Regions from separate parts of the Streptomyces sp. NPDC008125 genome, predicted to be linked through region 1. Evidence: predicted binding sites of a transcription regulator. Region 1 holds the regulator's gene; the other holds the start of a gene.
What was found. The regulator HspR, encoded in region 1, represses chaperone genes until heat shock. The targets are predictions, from matches to a motif close to TTGAGNNNNNNNNNCTCAA.
Positions count from the first base shown of each region.

Region 2: lon (endopeptidase La) is a predicted target of HspR. The motif match lies at 4,258-4,276, and genes of this name have one in related genera.

Region 1 covers NZ_JBIBHR010000002.1:280,635-287,771, forward strand. The annotation lists gene ACFZAX_RS03950 (pyridoxamine 5'-phosphate oxidase family protein) at 1-93, shown strand, start outside; gene ACFZAX_RS03955 ((2Fe-2S)-binding protein) at 295-615, opposite strand; gene ACFZAX_RS03960 (hypothetical protein) at 612-1,013, opposite strand; gene ACFZAX_RS03965 (helix-turn-helix transcriptional regulator) at 1,154-2,137, shown strand; gene ACFZAX_RS03970 (heat shock protein transcriptional repressor HspR) at 2,248-2,694, opposite strand; gene dnaJ (molecular chaperone DnaJ) at 2,696-3,889, opposite strand; gene grpE (nucleotide exchange factor GrpE) at 4,064-4,702, opposite strand; gene dnaK (molecular chaperone DnaK) at 4,699-6,549, opposite strand; gene ACFZAX_RS03990 (sugar transferase) at 7,035-7,137, shown strand, end outside.
Region 2 covers NZ_JBIBHR010000037.1:17,754-24,890, reverse strand. The annotation lists gene ACFZAX_RS34360 (GH25 family lysozyme) at 1-752, shown strand, start outside; gene ACFZAX_RS34355 (polysaccharide deacetylase family protein) at 924-1,703, shown strand; gene lon (endopeptidase La) at 1,818-4,235, opposite strand; gene ACFZAX_RS34345 (MerR family transcriptional regulator) at 4,959-5,297, shown strand; gene ACFZAX_RS34340 (cold shock domain-containing protein) at 5,744-5,953, shown strand; gene ACFZAX_RS34335 (CBS domain-containing protein) at 6,160-6,438, shown strand; gene ACFZAX_RS34330 (SCO5918 family protein) at 6,495-6,800, shown strand; gene ACFZAX_RS34325 (nucleotidyltransferase domain-containing protein) at 6,823-7,137, opposite strand, start outside.

The DNA of each region.
Region 1 (7,137 bases):
CGCCACACCGAGCGGTACGGACGCGAACCGAGGGTCAACCCGACCCGCGTCGTGATCGAGATCGCCCTGGACCGGGCACTGGGCCGCGCCTGAGCGACGCGCGCCTGAGCCACGTGCGTCGGAGCAGCGCGCCCGTCGGGAAGGGCCGGGCACGGCTCGGGCCGGCCCTGATCACGCGCCCGACGGGGACCGGAACGTCCCGGAGCAAGCACAACGGCGCCACCGTGTCAGGTCACGGTGGCGCCGCTGTGTGGGGGACAGCACTTGAGCGATGCTGTACTTCGGGGGAATCGCTCAAGCGCTTCGGGGGGTGGCGGAAATGGTCTCGGGGTCGAACAGTTCATGGTCGCGCTGGTCCAGATTGACGAAGATCATGCCGTACCTGACCGCGCAGCGGACGGGCTGTGGGGCGCCACGTGGCCTGCGCAGACAGCGGTAGGCGCGAATCTCTTCGCCCTCCTCCATCACGACGACTACAGGTTCACCGAGCAGGGTGACCATCAACGAGTCACCCGGGCCCGGCAGAGCGGTGAGCAGATCGACGAAGTGCCACCCCGAGCGATAGGCCGAGGCCATCTCACGCCGGAAGATCCGGTCGTCCGGCGGGGTGGTCATGCGTCTACGGAGGCCGGAAGCGAGTCCCAGCCGATGTCACCCTGGACCTTGGTCAACGAGTCCCAGCCGATGTCGGCCCGGACCGCGGCGAGCGAGTCCCAGCCGATGTCGCCCCGGACCTCGTTCAACGAGTCCCAGCCGATGTCGCCCTGCGTCTTGTTCGACGAGTCCCAGCCGATGTCGCCCTGCGCCTTGGCCAGCGAGTCCCAGCCGATGTCGCCCTGAACCTTGTTCAGTGAGTCCCAGCCGATGTCACCCGGCGTCCTCTGAGCCTCGTCGTCCCAGCCAATGTCCCCCGGGACAGCAGCCGCCTCACCGTCCCAGCCGATGTCGCCCGCGCCCACCAGCCCGAAACCCAAGGCCGCGACGAACGAGGCGGCAAGCACCGAGCGAAGCATTCGCTTATCCATAATCGGCTTCGTCCTCACTTGTGGATTCATCTCCCCCGCTCCTAAGACGATGTCTCACGCGACCCTGTGAACACCACAGAGTCGATGCATCATGTTCTTGCATGTTCAGGAACCTGGGGGGTGGAGAAATGATCACAAGCAACACAAAAACGACACATCCTCACGGGATCGCCGAACTGTGTGAGGACGGAAAGCGTCTCTATTCGGGCGCACTGCGCTCCGGACGCATCGCGCGCGACGAGGTCGAACCCGCGCCGTGCCTCATGGAGTTCGCCCTGCTGCACGCCGATCCCGACGACCCGAACTGGCTGCGGCCCGTACCGCCGTCCACCGCACTCGCGCAGCACGTGAACCCCCTGGAGCGCGAGATACAGGAGCGCAGACGGCACTCGGTCCGACTCACCCAGTCCTTCCAGCCCTTCATGGAGATCAGCGCCCAGGGGCCGCCGGCCACCCACGCCATCACCGTGCTGGAGGGCGTGAACCGTATCAACGGCGCACTGGACATCGCCACCGCGGAGTGCCGCACCGAGGTCCTCACCATCCAGCCCGGCGGCGGCCGGAACGAGGACCGGCTGGGCAAGGCGCTGGAGCGCGGCCTCTCCGTGGTGGACCGCGGCATCCGGATGCGGACGCTGTACCAGCACACGGTCCGCTACAGCCCCAGCACGCTGGCCTACGCCGAACGCATCGCCGACGTGAACGTGGAGATCCGGACGTCCGAGGAGCTCATCGAGCGGCTCATCGTCTTCGACCGCACCGTGGCCTTCATCCCGGCCCAGGACGACCGCCAGGTCGCGCTGGAACTCCGCCACCCGGGCCTGGTCGCCTATCTCGCGTCGGTCTTCGAGAAGTTCTGGACCCGCGCCACCCCGCTCCTGGAAGAGGTCCGGTACGAGCCCACGCCGGACGGCATCAGCGCCGTCCAGCGGTCCATCGCCCACCTCCTCGTCGAGGGGCACGTGGACGACTCGATCGCACGCCGGCTCGGGATGAACGTACGCACCTGCCGCGCGCACATCGCCAAGCTCGCCGCCACCCTCGGCAGCAGCAGCCGCGCCCAACTCGGCTTCCTGATAGCCCAGTCGGGCATCCTCAACGAGGACGGCTGACGGCCGCCACGGCACCGCGCGGCACCCCCGCACGACGGAAGGGCCCGCCTTCCACGATCACCGGAAGGCGGGCCGCACGCACGGGACGGGCGGCACGCGCCCGTCCGGCGTCAGTCCTTCGGCCGCTTGGGCCGCCAGACGACCAGCGCACTGGTCTGCTGCACGTCCTGGTACGGCACGAGGTCGCGCCGGTACGAGGCGTGCACCTGGGCCTCGGCCTGCCGCATGGCGACCGCCGCCCCGTCCACCGCGTCACTCAGCTCGACGACGCGCTGCTGGAGCGCGGCGACCTGGTTCTCCAGCTCGATGATGCGCTTGATGCCGGCCAGGTTGATGCCCTCGTCCTGCGACAACTGCTGGACGTTGCGGAGCAGTTCGATGTCACGGGCCGAGTAACGCCGTCCGCGGCCGGCCGTGCGGTCCGGGGAGACCAGGCCGAGGCGGTCGTACTGACGGAGCGTCTGCGGGTGCAGGCCCGAGAGCTGGGCCGCGATCGAGATCACGTACACCGGGGTCTCGTCGTTCAGTTCGTACGGATTACGTCGGCGGCCGTCCATCTCAAGCTCCCTTCGCGGCCTGGAACAGGTCGGCCCGCGGGTCCTGGACCGCGGTCGCCTTGCGGTAGGCCTCCAGCGCTTCTCTGGCTTCGTCGCCCAGCTCGGTGGGGACCGCGACCTCCACGGTGACGAGCAGGTCGCCCCGGGTGCCGTCCTTGCGCACGGCGCCCTTGCCACGGGCGCGCATCGTACGCCCGTTCGGGGTGCCGGCGGGGATCTTGAGGGTGACCGGAGGGCCACCGAGCGTGGGCACCTTCACCTCGCCGCCGAGCGCCGCCTCCGGGAAGGTGACGGGCACGGTGACCGTGAGGTTGTCGCCCTTGCGGCCGAAGACCGGGTGCGCGTCGACGTGCACGGCGACGTAGAGGTCGCCGGCCGGACCGCCGCGCTCGCCCTGGCCACCCTTGCCGCGGAGCCGGATGCGCTGCCCGTCGGAGACGCCCGCCGGGATGCGGACCTGCATGGTGCGGGCGGACTTGGCGCGTCCGCTGCCCTTGCAGACCTCACAGGGGTTCTCGGCGATCAGGCCGCGGCCCTTGCAGTCCACGCACGGGTCGGTGAGTGAGAACCCACCCCCGCTGCCGCGCGAGACCTGCCCCGTACCGACGCAGGTCGGGCAGACCCGCGGGGTACCGTTCTTGTCACCGGTGCCGGAGCACGCCTTGCAGGGTGCCTGGCTGGACATCCGCAGCGGGACCGTGGCCCCGTCGACGGCCTCGGTGAAGCTGAGCGTCACCTCGGTCTCGATGTCCTGTCCCCGGCGCGGCTGCACCCGGGTACCGGCGGCGCCGCCACCGCGGTTGAACAGCCCGCCGAACACGTCGCCGAGGCCGCCCCCGCCGCCGAATCCGCCGCCGCCCTGGCCGGGACCGCCCTGGGCACCTCCGAAGAGGTCGCCCAGGTCGAAGCCGCCGGGGAAACCGCCCCCGGCACCGGGACCGGGCCGGAACCCGCCGTTGCCGAAGAGGGCGCGCGCCTCGTCGTACTCCTTGCGCCGCTTGGGGTCCCCGAGGACGTCGTTCGCCTCGGAGATCTCCTTGAAGCGCTCCTCGGCCTTCGCGTCGCTCTTGTTGGCGTCCGGGTGGAACTCGCGGGCGAGCTTCCGGTACGCCTTCTTGATCTCGGCGTCGGTGGCGTCCTTCGGGACGCCGAGGACCTTGTAGTAGTCCTTCTCGACGAAGTCCTTCGTGCTCATCGACGTCCCTCCTTCCGGACGATCGGCCGTGGGCCTCTCGCGTACGACATGTCCGGCTCACGGGGTGCGCTGTCGCTCCCCGGTCGACGCCGGTTCCTGGACAAGGCCCTGGCGGCCGGCCCTGGGGCCGGCCGCCCGGCCGGTCGGTGTGCGACCGGGTGGTCCGACGTGATGTCAGACCTCCGTAGCTCCACCGCTCTCCTCGTCGTCTGCCTTCTCCTCCTTCGCCGCGGCGGGCGTGGCGCCCGGCTGCGGCTCCGCGACGGCCACCCGCGCGGGGCGGATGGTGCGCTCCCCGAAGCGGTACCCCGGCTGCAGGATCGCCACGCAGGTCGTCTCCGTGACGTCCGGCGCGTAGCTGTGCATCAGGGCTTCGTGGATCGTCGGGTCGAAGGGCTCGCCCTCCTCGCCGAACTGCTGGAGACCCAGCTTGGTGACGATCGACTCCAGGGAGTCGGCCACCGACTTGAAGCCGCCGACGAGCTCACCGTGCTCGCGGGCCCGGCCGACGTCGTCGAGGACGGGGAGGAGCTCGGTCAGGAGGTTCGCCGAGGCGATCTCCTTCACCGTGACCCGGTCCCGCTCGACGCGGCGACGGTAGTTCTGGTACTCGGCCTGAAGCCGCTGGAGGTCCGCGGTGCGCTCGGCGAGCGCCGTGCGTACCTGGTCCAGCTGCGCGGTCAGACCTGCGGTCTGGTCAGCGTCCCCGGCCGGGGCCGCCTCCTCGGAGGCGGCCTTCGGCTCGGCGTCGTCGTCGGTGGCGCCGGAGGGGACGTCGGGCTTCTCCTCGAAGCCCGGGGTCTCCTCCGTCACGCCGCACCGCCCTTGCTGTCCTTCTCGTCGTCCACGATCTCGGCGTCGACGACGTCGTCGTCGGCCGGACGGGCCTGCTCCGCACCGGGCTCACCGGCGGCCGCACCGTCGGCCTGGGTGTTGGCGTACATCGCCTGGCCCAGCTTCTGGGAGACGGCGGCGACCTTCTCGGTGGCCGTACGGATCTCGGCGGTGTCCTCGCCCTTGAGCTTCTCCTTCAGCTCGACGATCGCGGTCTCCACCTCCGTCTTGACGTCGCCGGGGACCTTGTCCTCGTTGTCCTTGAGGAACTTCTCCGTCTGGTAGACGAGCTGCTCGCCCTGGTTGCGCGACTCGGCGGCCTCACGGCGACGGTGGTCCTCGTCGGCGTACTGCTCGGCCTCTTCGCGCATCCGGTTGACCTCGTCCTTCGGCAGCGAGGAGCCACCGGTGACGGTCATCTTCTGCTCCTTGCCGGTGCCGAGGTCCTTGGCTCCGACGTGCATGATGCCGTTGGCGTCGATGTCGAAGGTGACCTCGATCTGCGGCACGCCGCGCGGGGCCGGCGGCAGACCCGTCAGCTCGAACATCCCGAGCTTCTTGTTGTACGCCGCGATCTCGCGCTCGCCCTGGTAGACCTGGATCTGCACGGAGGGCTGGTTGTCCTCGGCGGTGGTGAAGATCTCGGACCGCTTGGTCGGGATCGTCGTGTTCCGCTCGATGAGCTTGGTCATGATGCCGCCCTTGGTCTCGATACCGAGGGACAGCGGGGTGACGTCGAGGAGCAGGACGTCCTTGACCTCACCCTTCAGGACACCGGCCTGGAGCGAGGCGCCGATGGCGACGACCTCGTCCGGGTTCACGCCCTTGTTGGCGTCCTGGCCACCGGTCAGCTCCTTGACGAGCTCGGCGACGGCCGGCATACGGGTCGAGCCACCGACGAGAACGACGTGGTCGATCTCGGAGAGCGCGATGCCCGCGTCCTTGATGACGTTGTGGAACGGGCTCTTGCACCGGTCCAGCAGGTCGGCGGTCAGCTGCTGGAACTGGGAGCGCGTGAGCTTCTCGTCCAGGTGCAGCGGGCCCTCGGCGGACGCCGTGATGTAGGGCAGGTTGATCGTGGTCTCGGTCGAGGACGAGAGCTCGATCTTCGCCTTCTCCGCGGCCTCGCGGAGACGCTGGAGAGCCATCTTGTCCTTGGACAGGTCCACGCCGTGGCCGTTGGCGAACTGCTTCACCAGGTGGTCGACGACGCGCTGGTCCCAGTCGTCACCACCGAGGTGGTTGTCACCGTTGGTGGCCTTCACCTCGACGACGCCGTCACCGATCTCCAGGAGCGACACGTCGAAGGTGCCGCCACCGAGGTCGAAGACGAGGATCGTCTGGTCGTCCTTGTCGAGGCCGTACGCCAGCGCGGCGGCGGTCGGCTCGTTGACGATGCGCAGGACGTTGAGGCCCGCGATCTCACCGGCCTCCTTCGTCGCCTGACGCTCGGAGTCGTTGAAGTACGCCGGGACGGTGATGACCGCGTCGGTCACCTTCTCGCCCAGGTACGCCTCGGCGTCGCGCTTCAGCTTCTGCAGGATGAAGGCGCTCATCTGCTGCGGGTTGAAGGACTTGCCGTCGAGGTCGATCTTCCAGTCAGTGCCCATGTGGCGCTTGACGGAGCGGATGGTCCTGTCGACGTTGGTGACGGCCTGACGCTTGGCCACCTCGCCGACGAGCACCTCGCCGTTCTTCGCGAAGGCGACGACGGACGGCGTGGTCCTGGCGCCTTCGGCGTTGGTGATGACGGTGGGCTCGCCGCCTTCGAGAACGCTGACGACGGAGTTAGTCGTGCCCAGGTCGATGCCGACCGCACGTGCCATTTCGATTCCTCCTGAAGAACTACTTGAGCGGATCTGACTCAAGGATGCATGACACCCGCCAAAGAGTCAACAGACCTGAGTCGTGCCGACTCAACTTAAGTGCCGCCCCCCGACGCCACACGGTGAAACCGCAGCTCAACACGGGTTCGCACCCCTCCGCCGCCCCGGACGGACGCCCCGGGCGCACCCCGCGCACCGCTCGCGCGACACGATCCCCACCGCCGCCGCACCCCTCGGCGAGACACGCAGAACGCGGCGCGCTCCACTCCCCCCGTCCCACCATCGCACCGTGGGATTGTTCTGTCACAAAATGCCGTGAGCCGGTCAAAACGCACCGGCCCCGGCCCCCACCGAACTCCGAACCCCGGGCGGGCGCGATGCGGAACGCGAGGCAGCGGCGCTACAGACGAAGCGGCGGCGCATGGTGGCAGTCACTCCAGCCGGTCCGGCCCCCGAGGCGGCCCGCCCCATGGCGCCGAAGGCCCGTGGTCACCCCGGCGAACGACGGCGTACGGCCACCGGACCCGACCCTGCCCCCCGCCGACGGGGCCAAACGACTCCTGGACGTGACCCTCGGCTCGGCCCTGC
Region 2 (7,137 bases), on a different contig from region 1:
CCCTGCCCGGTGGCGCCTCGGCCGCCGGCTCCGCCGCCGCCGTCCCGGCCCGGGGTACGGCCTCGCTCGGCATGGGCGTCGTCGCACACGACGGCCGGGGCTCCCTGCCGGTCGGCACGGCCGCGACCCAGACCGAGGGCGTCGACGTCAGCGGCCACCAGGGCAACGTCGCCTGGTCGACGCTGTGGAGCGCCGGCGTCAAGTGGGCGTACGTGAAGGCGACCGAGGGGACGTACTACAAGAACACCTCGTTCTCGCAGCAGTACACGGGCTCGTACAACGTCGGGATGATCCGCGGTTCGTACCACTTCGCCACCCCGGACACGACCTCCGGCGCCGTGCAGGCGAACTACTTCGCGGACAACGGAGGCGGCTGGTCCCGGGACGGCCGGACGCTCCCGGGCGTGCTGGACATCGAGTGGAACCCCTACGGGGACCAGTGCTACGGCAAGACGCCGGCCGCGATGGTCTCCTGGATACGCGACTTCGTGAACACCTACAAGGCCCGCACCGGGCGGGACGCGGTGATCTACACCGCGACCAGCTGGTGGACGACCTGCACCGGCAACAACGCGGGCTTCGGCGCGACCAACCCGCTCTGGGTGGCCCGCTACAACACCACGGTGGGCACGCTCCCCGCCGGCTGGGACTACTACACGATCTGGCAGTACACCTCGACCGGTACGACGGTCGGGGACCACGACAAGTTCAACGGCGCCCTGGACCGCGTACAGGCTCTGGCGAACGGCTGACACACCGCCGCACGCGGCGCACCCGCCCGCCCGGGGCCCCGGCGACGCACCCCGTCGCCGGGGCCTCGGCGGTCCGCCGGGCGCCACCCCACTATGAATCAGCTGTATACACGGTATGTATAGTCCGGGCTGCCGTACCGGACGTACGGCTGTACCGCGCCGTACCGACCGATGGATGGACCCACCGTGCTCAGAAGGACGCCGAAGCCCCGCACCTGGTCGTCCCCGGCCCTGGTGGCCGCGCTCGCCCTCACCCTGGGCGGCTGCTCCATGGCCACCACCGCCCCCGCCACGGCGCGCGACGAGGCGGCGGCCGACGCGAAGGGCGAACCGGCCCCGGTGGACTGCCGCGTGGCGAAGTGCATCGCGCTGACCTTCGACGCGGGCCCCGGTGAGGACACCCCGCACCTGCTGGACGTGCTCAAGGAGAAGAAGGTGCACGCGACCTTCTTCCTGCTGGGCAAGAACCACGTGCTCAAGCACCCCGACACCGTGCGGCGGATCGCGGACGAGGGGCACGAGGTGGCCAACCACACCTGGTCGCACGAGATCCTGACGGACAAGAAGCCGGACGAGATACGGGCCGAGCTGGAGAAGACCCAGGACGCCATAGCGGAGATCACCGGGAAGAAGCCCCGGCTGATGCGTCCGCCCCAGGGCCGTACCGACGACACCGTCTCGGAGATCAGCAAGGACCTGGGACTCTCCCAGATCCTGTGGAGCGCGACCGCCAAGGACTACTCGACCACCGACTCGGCGCTGATCGAGAAGCGCATCCTGGACCAGGCGGACCGCGACGGCATCATCCTGCTCCACGACATATACAAGGGGTCCGTGCCCGCCGTGCCGGGCATCATCGACGCCCTGCGGGAACGCGGCTACACCTTCGTGACCGTCCCCGAGCTGATGGCCCCCGCCGAGCCCGAGCCGGGCACGATCTACCGCCCCTGACCCGGGCACGCCCCGGCAGCGCACGGGAAACGGCCCGCCTCCCCGGGGACTCCGGGGAGGCGGGCCGTCCGTACCGGTCGCGCGGGCGACGGCACGTCCGTCACGCCGTGCCGCTCACGCCGCGGCCGGAACCTTCTCCTCCGCGCCCGCGGTGGCCGGGGCGAGGGCGATCTCCAGCACCTGGCGGACGTCGGTCACCGGGTGCACCTCCAGCTTCTCCAGGACCTCGGCCGGGACGTCGTCCAGGTCGGCTTCGTTCCGCTTGGGGATCACCACGGTGGTGATCCCGGCCCGGTGCGCCGCCAGCAGCTTCTGCTTCAGTCCGCCGATCGGCAGGACCCGCCCGGTCAGCGAGACCTCACCGGTCATCGCCACGTCCGTGCGGACCAGCCGTCCGGAGAGCAGCGAGGCCAGTGCCGTGGTCATGGTGATGCCGGCGCTCGGGCCGTCCTTCGGGACCGCGCCCGCCGGGAAGTGGATGTGGGTGCCCCGGTCCTTGAGATCGGCGACGGGCAGCTCCAGCTCCGCGCCGTGCGACCGCAGGAAGCTCAGCGCGATCTGCGCGGACTCCTTCATCACGTCGCCGAGCTGACCGGTCAGGGTCAGTCCGGATGCCCCGGTCTCCGGATCGGCCAGCGAGGCTTCGACGAAGAGCACGTCGCCGCCCGCACCGGTCACCGCGAGGCCGGTCGCCACACCCGGCACCGCCGTACGCCGCTCGGCCGGGTCCTGCGCGGACTCGGGCACATGGTGCGGCCGTCCGATCAGCCCACGCAGATCGGCGTCGGTGACCGTGAACGGCAGCTCGCGGTCGCCCAGTTCGTGCTGGGCCGCGACCTTCCGCAGCAGCCGGGCGACGGCCCGCTCCAGATTCCGTACGCCCGCCTCACGGGTGTACTCGCCGGCCAGCTTGCGCAGCGCCGACTCCTCCAGCGCGACCTCGTCCTTCTCCAGACCGGCCCGTTCCAGCTGGCGCGGGAGCAGGTGGTCGCGGGCGATGACGACCTTCTCGTCCTCGGTGTACCCGTCGAGCCTGACCAGCTCCATGCGGTCGAGCAGCGCCTCCGGGATGGCCTCCAGGACGTTGGCGGTGGCCAGGAAGACCACGTCGCTGAGGTCGAGCTCGACCTCCAGGTAGTGGTCGCGGAAGGTGTGGTTCTGCGCCGGGTCCAGCACTTCGAGCAGGGCGGCGGCCGGGTCGCCCCGGAAGTCGGAGCCGACCTTGTCGATCTCGTCGAGCAGCACGACCGGATTCAGTGATCCGGCCTCCTTGATCGCCCGGACGATGCGCCCCGGCAGCGCCCCGACGTACGTACGCCGGTGGCCCCGGATCTCCGCCTCGTCCCGGACACCGCCGAGCGCCACCCGGACGAACTTCCGCCCCATGGCGTGCGCGACGGACTCACCGAGCGAGGTCTTGCCGACCCCGGGAGGGCCGACGAGCGCCAGCACCGCACCGCCGCGCCGCCCGCCGACGACGCCGAGGCCGCGGTCGGCACGGCGCTTGCGGACCGCGAGGTACTCGGTGATGCGTTCCTTCACGTCCTCAAGACCGGCGTGCTCGGCGTCGAGGGTCGCCCGCGCGCCCCGGATGTCGTACGCGTCCTCGGTCCGCTCGTTCCAGGGCAGCTCCAGGACGGTGTCCAGCCAGGTCCGGATCCAGGCCCCCTCGGGGCTCTGGTCCGAGGAGCGCTCCAGCTTCTCGACCTCCTTGAGCGCGGCCTCGCGGACGTGCGCGGGCAGATCGGCGGCCTCGACGCGGGCGCGGTAGTCGTCGGACTCGTCCCCCGGGTCCCCGTTGAGCTCCGACAGCTCCTTGCGTACGGCGTCGAGCTGGCGACGCAGCAGGAACTCGCGCTGCTGCTTGTCGACGCCCTCCTGGACGTCCTTGGCGATGGACTCGGCCACGTCCTGCTCGGCGAGGTGCTCGCCGAGCCACTGCACGGCGAGCTTCAGCCGGGCGACGGGGTCCGTGGTCTCCAGCAGCTCCACCTTCTGCGCGGTGGTGAGGAAGGGGGAGTAACCGGAGTTGTCGGCGAGCGCGGAGACACCGTCGATCTGCTGCACCCGGTCGACGACCTGCCAGGCCCCCCGCTTCTTCAGCCAGCTGGTGGCGAGCGCCTTGTACTCCTTGACCAGCTCGGCGACGGCACCCGGCAGGGGGTCGGGCACCTGCTCGTCGATCCGGGTCGCCTCGACCCAGAGGGCCCGGCCGGGACCTGTCGTACCGGTGCCGATCCGTACCCGCGAGCGCGCCCGCACGATCGCTCCGGGGTCCCCGTCGGAGAGCCGCCCGATCTGCTCGACCGTGCCGAGGACGCCGGTCCCCGTGTATCTGCCGTCGATGCGCGGCACCAGCAGCACCTCGGGCTTGGCGCCCTCGGCGGCTGCGGCCTGCGCGGCCTCGACGGCGGCACGCGCCTCGCTGTCGGAAAGATCGAGTGGAACCACCATGCCGGGCAGCACGATTTCGTCGTCGAGCGGCAGCACGGGCAGGTCGAACGGGGTGGACGCCTTGGTGTCGGTAGCCATGATCTTCCCTTCGGCAGTCAAGTTGAGCTATGCACGCTCAATGCTTGTGAGCCGGGGAATGTTCCCCGGAGCGTGTTCGCTCTGAGCGATCGACGGATGACCGTCCCGCACAGCCCGGCGCAGCGGACACCCCGGCGGACACCCGGCGGCCGCCCCGCCGGAAACCTCTCTGGACTCGGCGAAGAAATCTGCAGTGGCGGCAGTAGACATTGCTTCATGCTGTGGCTAGGGTTTCTCTCGTAGCTGAGAGAGACAGCAGGGCCCGGCAGAGACGAACCGCCGGGCAGCGGTACGCAGGGCAGCAGTACGCACGACGGTGCGGTGGTGGAGTCCCGGAGCCAGGAGCGACGCGAGAAGGCGACGGGGCTGACGACCGGACCGGGCGGCCCGCAGTGATCAGGGGCCGCCGCGGACGTATCGCGGGAGCGGTACGCGCACACGGCCCACCGCCGGGTGGGCCAACCCGAGGGAAGAACGGAGGAACGGGCGTCATCACCATCGCCCGGGCGGGAACGACGGGCCCGGGTACCGCAGGACATCGACAGCGAGGTGGTCTCCGGTCAAGCACACGCGATCCCCGCACCCGCGGCCGTCCGCCGCGAGTCGGTGCGGAACAAGAAGGCCGGCAGGGTACTGAAGTCGGCAGATGGTGTAGCAGTTCCTTCGGGGCCCTGGTGCCGTACGGCACCAGGGCCCCTCCACGCGTTCCACGGAGAGGTGCGTATGACAGCACAGGACTCGAACGGCCGTCTTGACGACGACGACTATCCCGCTTTCACCATGGGCCGGGCCGCCGAGATGATCGGCGCCACCCAGGGCTTCCTCCGCTCCGTCGGCGAAGCCCGTCTCATCACCCCGCTCCGGTCCGAAGGCGGCCACCGTCGCTACTCCCGCTACCAGCTGCGCATCGCCGCGCGCGCCCGGGAACTCGTCGACCAGGGCACCCCCGTCGAGGCCGCCTGCCGCATCGTCATCCTCGAAGACCAGCTCGAAGAGGCCCAGCGGATCAACGCCGCATACCGCCGGGCCGCCGAAGCGCCCGGCTCGCCGCCCGCGCACTGAGGGAGCTCGCCCCGCCCGCCCCCTCGCCCGGGCCGCCCCCGCTCAGCCGGCGCCGCGCCGTACGCGCACGTCGGCGGGAGCGGGCGCGGCGCCCTCCCGGGCCTCCGCTCCCGGACGCCTCCGTGGACGACGGACGAAGCGCATCCCCGAAGAGCTGCGCCCCCGGTGGAGCAATATCTGTGCCCGCGGGGCGAGCTTTGAGTACATCGCGCACGAAGTGTTTTCGGCCGGGCAGGGGGAGTGGAATTACACATCGCCTGCCCACCACTACCGCATGCTATCGTCGAAGCAGTTGCCGTGGTCCTAAAATTTCGAGCACCCTCGTCGACATTTCCGACAGTAGGACGCCTTTCGCGTTTCCGGTCGTTTTCGGACGGGGCATCACCGCGGCAACCGGGCATCCGTGCAACTGCGGTTTCCGGCGTAATGCCCCAAGGAGATACGACATGGCGTCCGGCACCGTAAAATGGTTCAACGCGGCCAAGGGTTTCGGCTTCATCGAGCAGGAGGACGGCGGCCCCGACGTGTTCGCCCACTTCTCGAACATCGCTGCCGAGGGCTTCCGCGAGCTGCTCGAAGGCCAGCAGGTCACCTTCGACATCGCGCCCACCCAGAAGGGCCCCACGGCCGAGAACATCGTTCCCGTCCGATCGTGACGCGCCCGGTTTCCCTCTCCGCGAAGCACCGCCGTTTCACCGTCGCACCCGATTCACCGCAGGCCTGATCCGATTTCGCATTCCGTTCGGCGCATTCTCGGCATTCCCGTGGCGGATTTACCCCCGCTGCGGGAATTTCTTGATCGGCGCCGCGTCGAGGAAGGTTCCTCTTGGGCCCCGTACGTACGCGCAGACACTTCTCCCGCATGAGTCCCACCGACGCCGTCCAGCTTTCCGACGACGGCCCCCAGGAACCGCGGGTAGGCGACGACATGACCGTCGAAGTGGCCCTGTCGGTCATGACCAGTGCCCGCGTCGATCACCTGCTCGTCTGCGACAACGACGGGCTGTGCACCGGGATCGTCACCCTGGCACGGCTCGCCGCCGTACGGGAAGGGACCGCGTACACGGACCGGATCCGGTTGCGCGACCTTCTCGCCGACGAACGGGACGGCGCTCCGGGCCTGCTCGCCCTGGCCCACTGAGCCGACCCGCCCAGCACGACAGCACCCCACTCCTTCTCTTCTCTCTGTGAGGCATCATGCGCTGCGTCATCGCCCGCTTCCCGTTCGAGCTCACCAAGAGCGGGGTCCTGGAAGCCATGAAGGGCATCAAGCCGGAGCCGGCCGTCGGCGAGTGCGTGATCGTGGGCCGCCGCACCTACCCGGTCAAGCAGGTCGGCCAGGTCGTCACCCGGCAGGACCGCCGGGACTTCAGCGCCGGCGAGGTCCTGCGGGCCATGGCGCAGCTCGGCTTCACCTGCCCCGCGGTTCCCCGCGCGGCCGCGCCCGTGTCCGACTCGTTCCAGCACGCCTCCGAACTGCTCGGCGCTCCCGCAGCCGCCTGAGCCCAGGCGGACCCCGGCCCTGTCAGAAGTGCGTGGCGACCTCGAAGGCACGCCGCAACAGGGCCATGTCGTGCAGGTCGCGCGGGGTGGGTTCGTACCCCTGGTGGAAGTAGACCTGCTGCTCCGCCGAGAGGCACGGGACGCGCGTGCCCCCGATGGTGCCCGTCACGAAACTGGTGGCGGGGTACCGGAAGGGGCGGTCCGGTTCGGGCGACGCCTGTACGGCGGAACCGTCGGCGGCGAAGACCAGCGGGTGCAGGTCCAGCTCGCGGCCCGGCGAGGACGACCCGTCCCGCGAGGACGACCCGTCCCGCGAGGACGACCCGTCCCGCGAGGG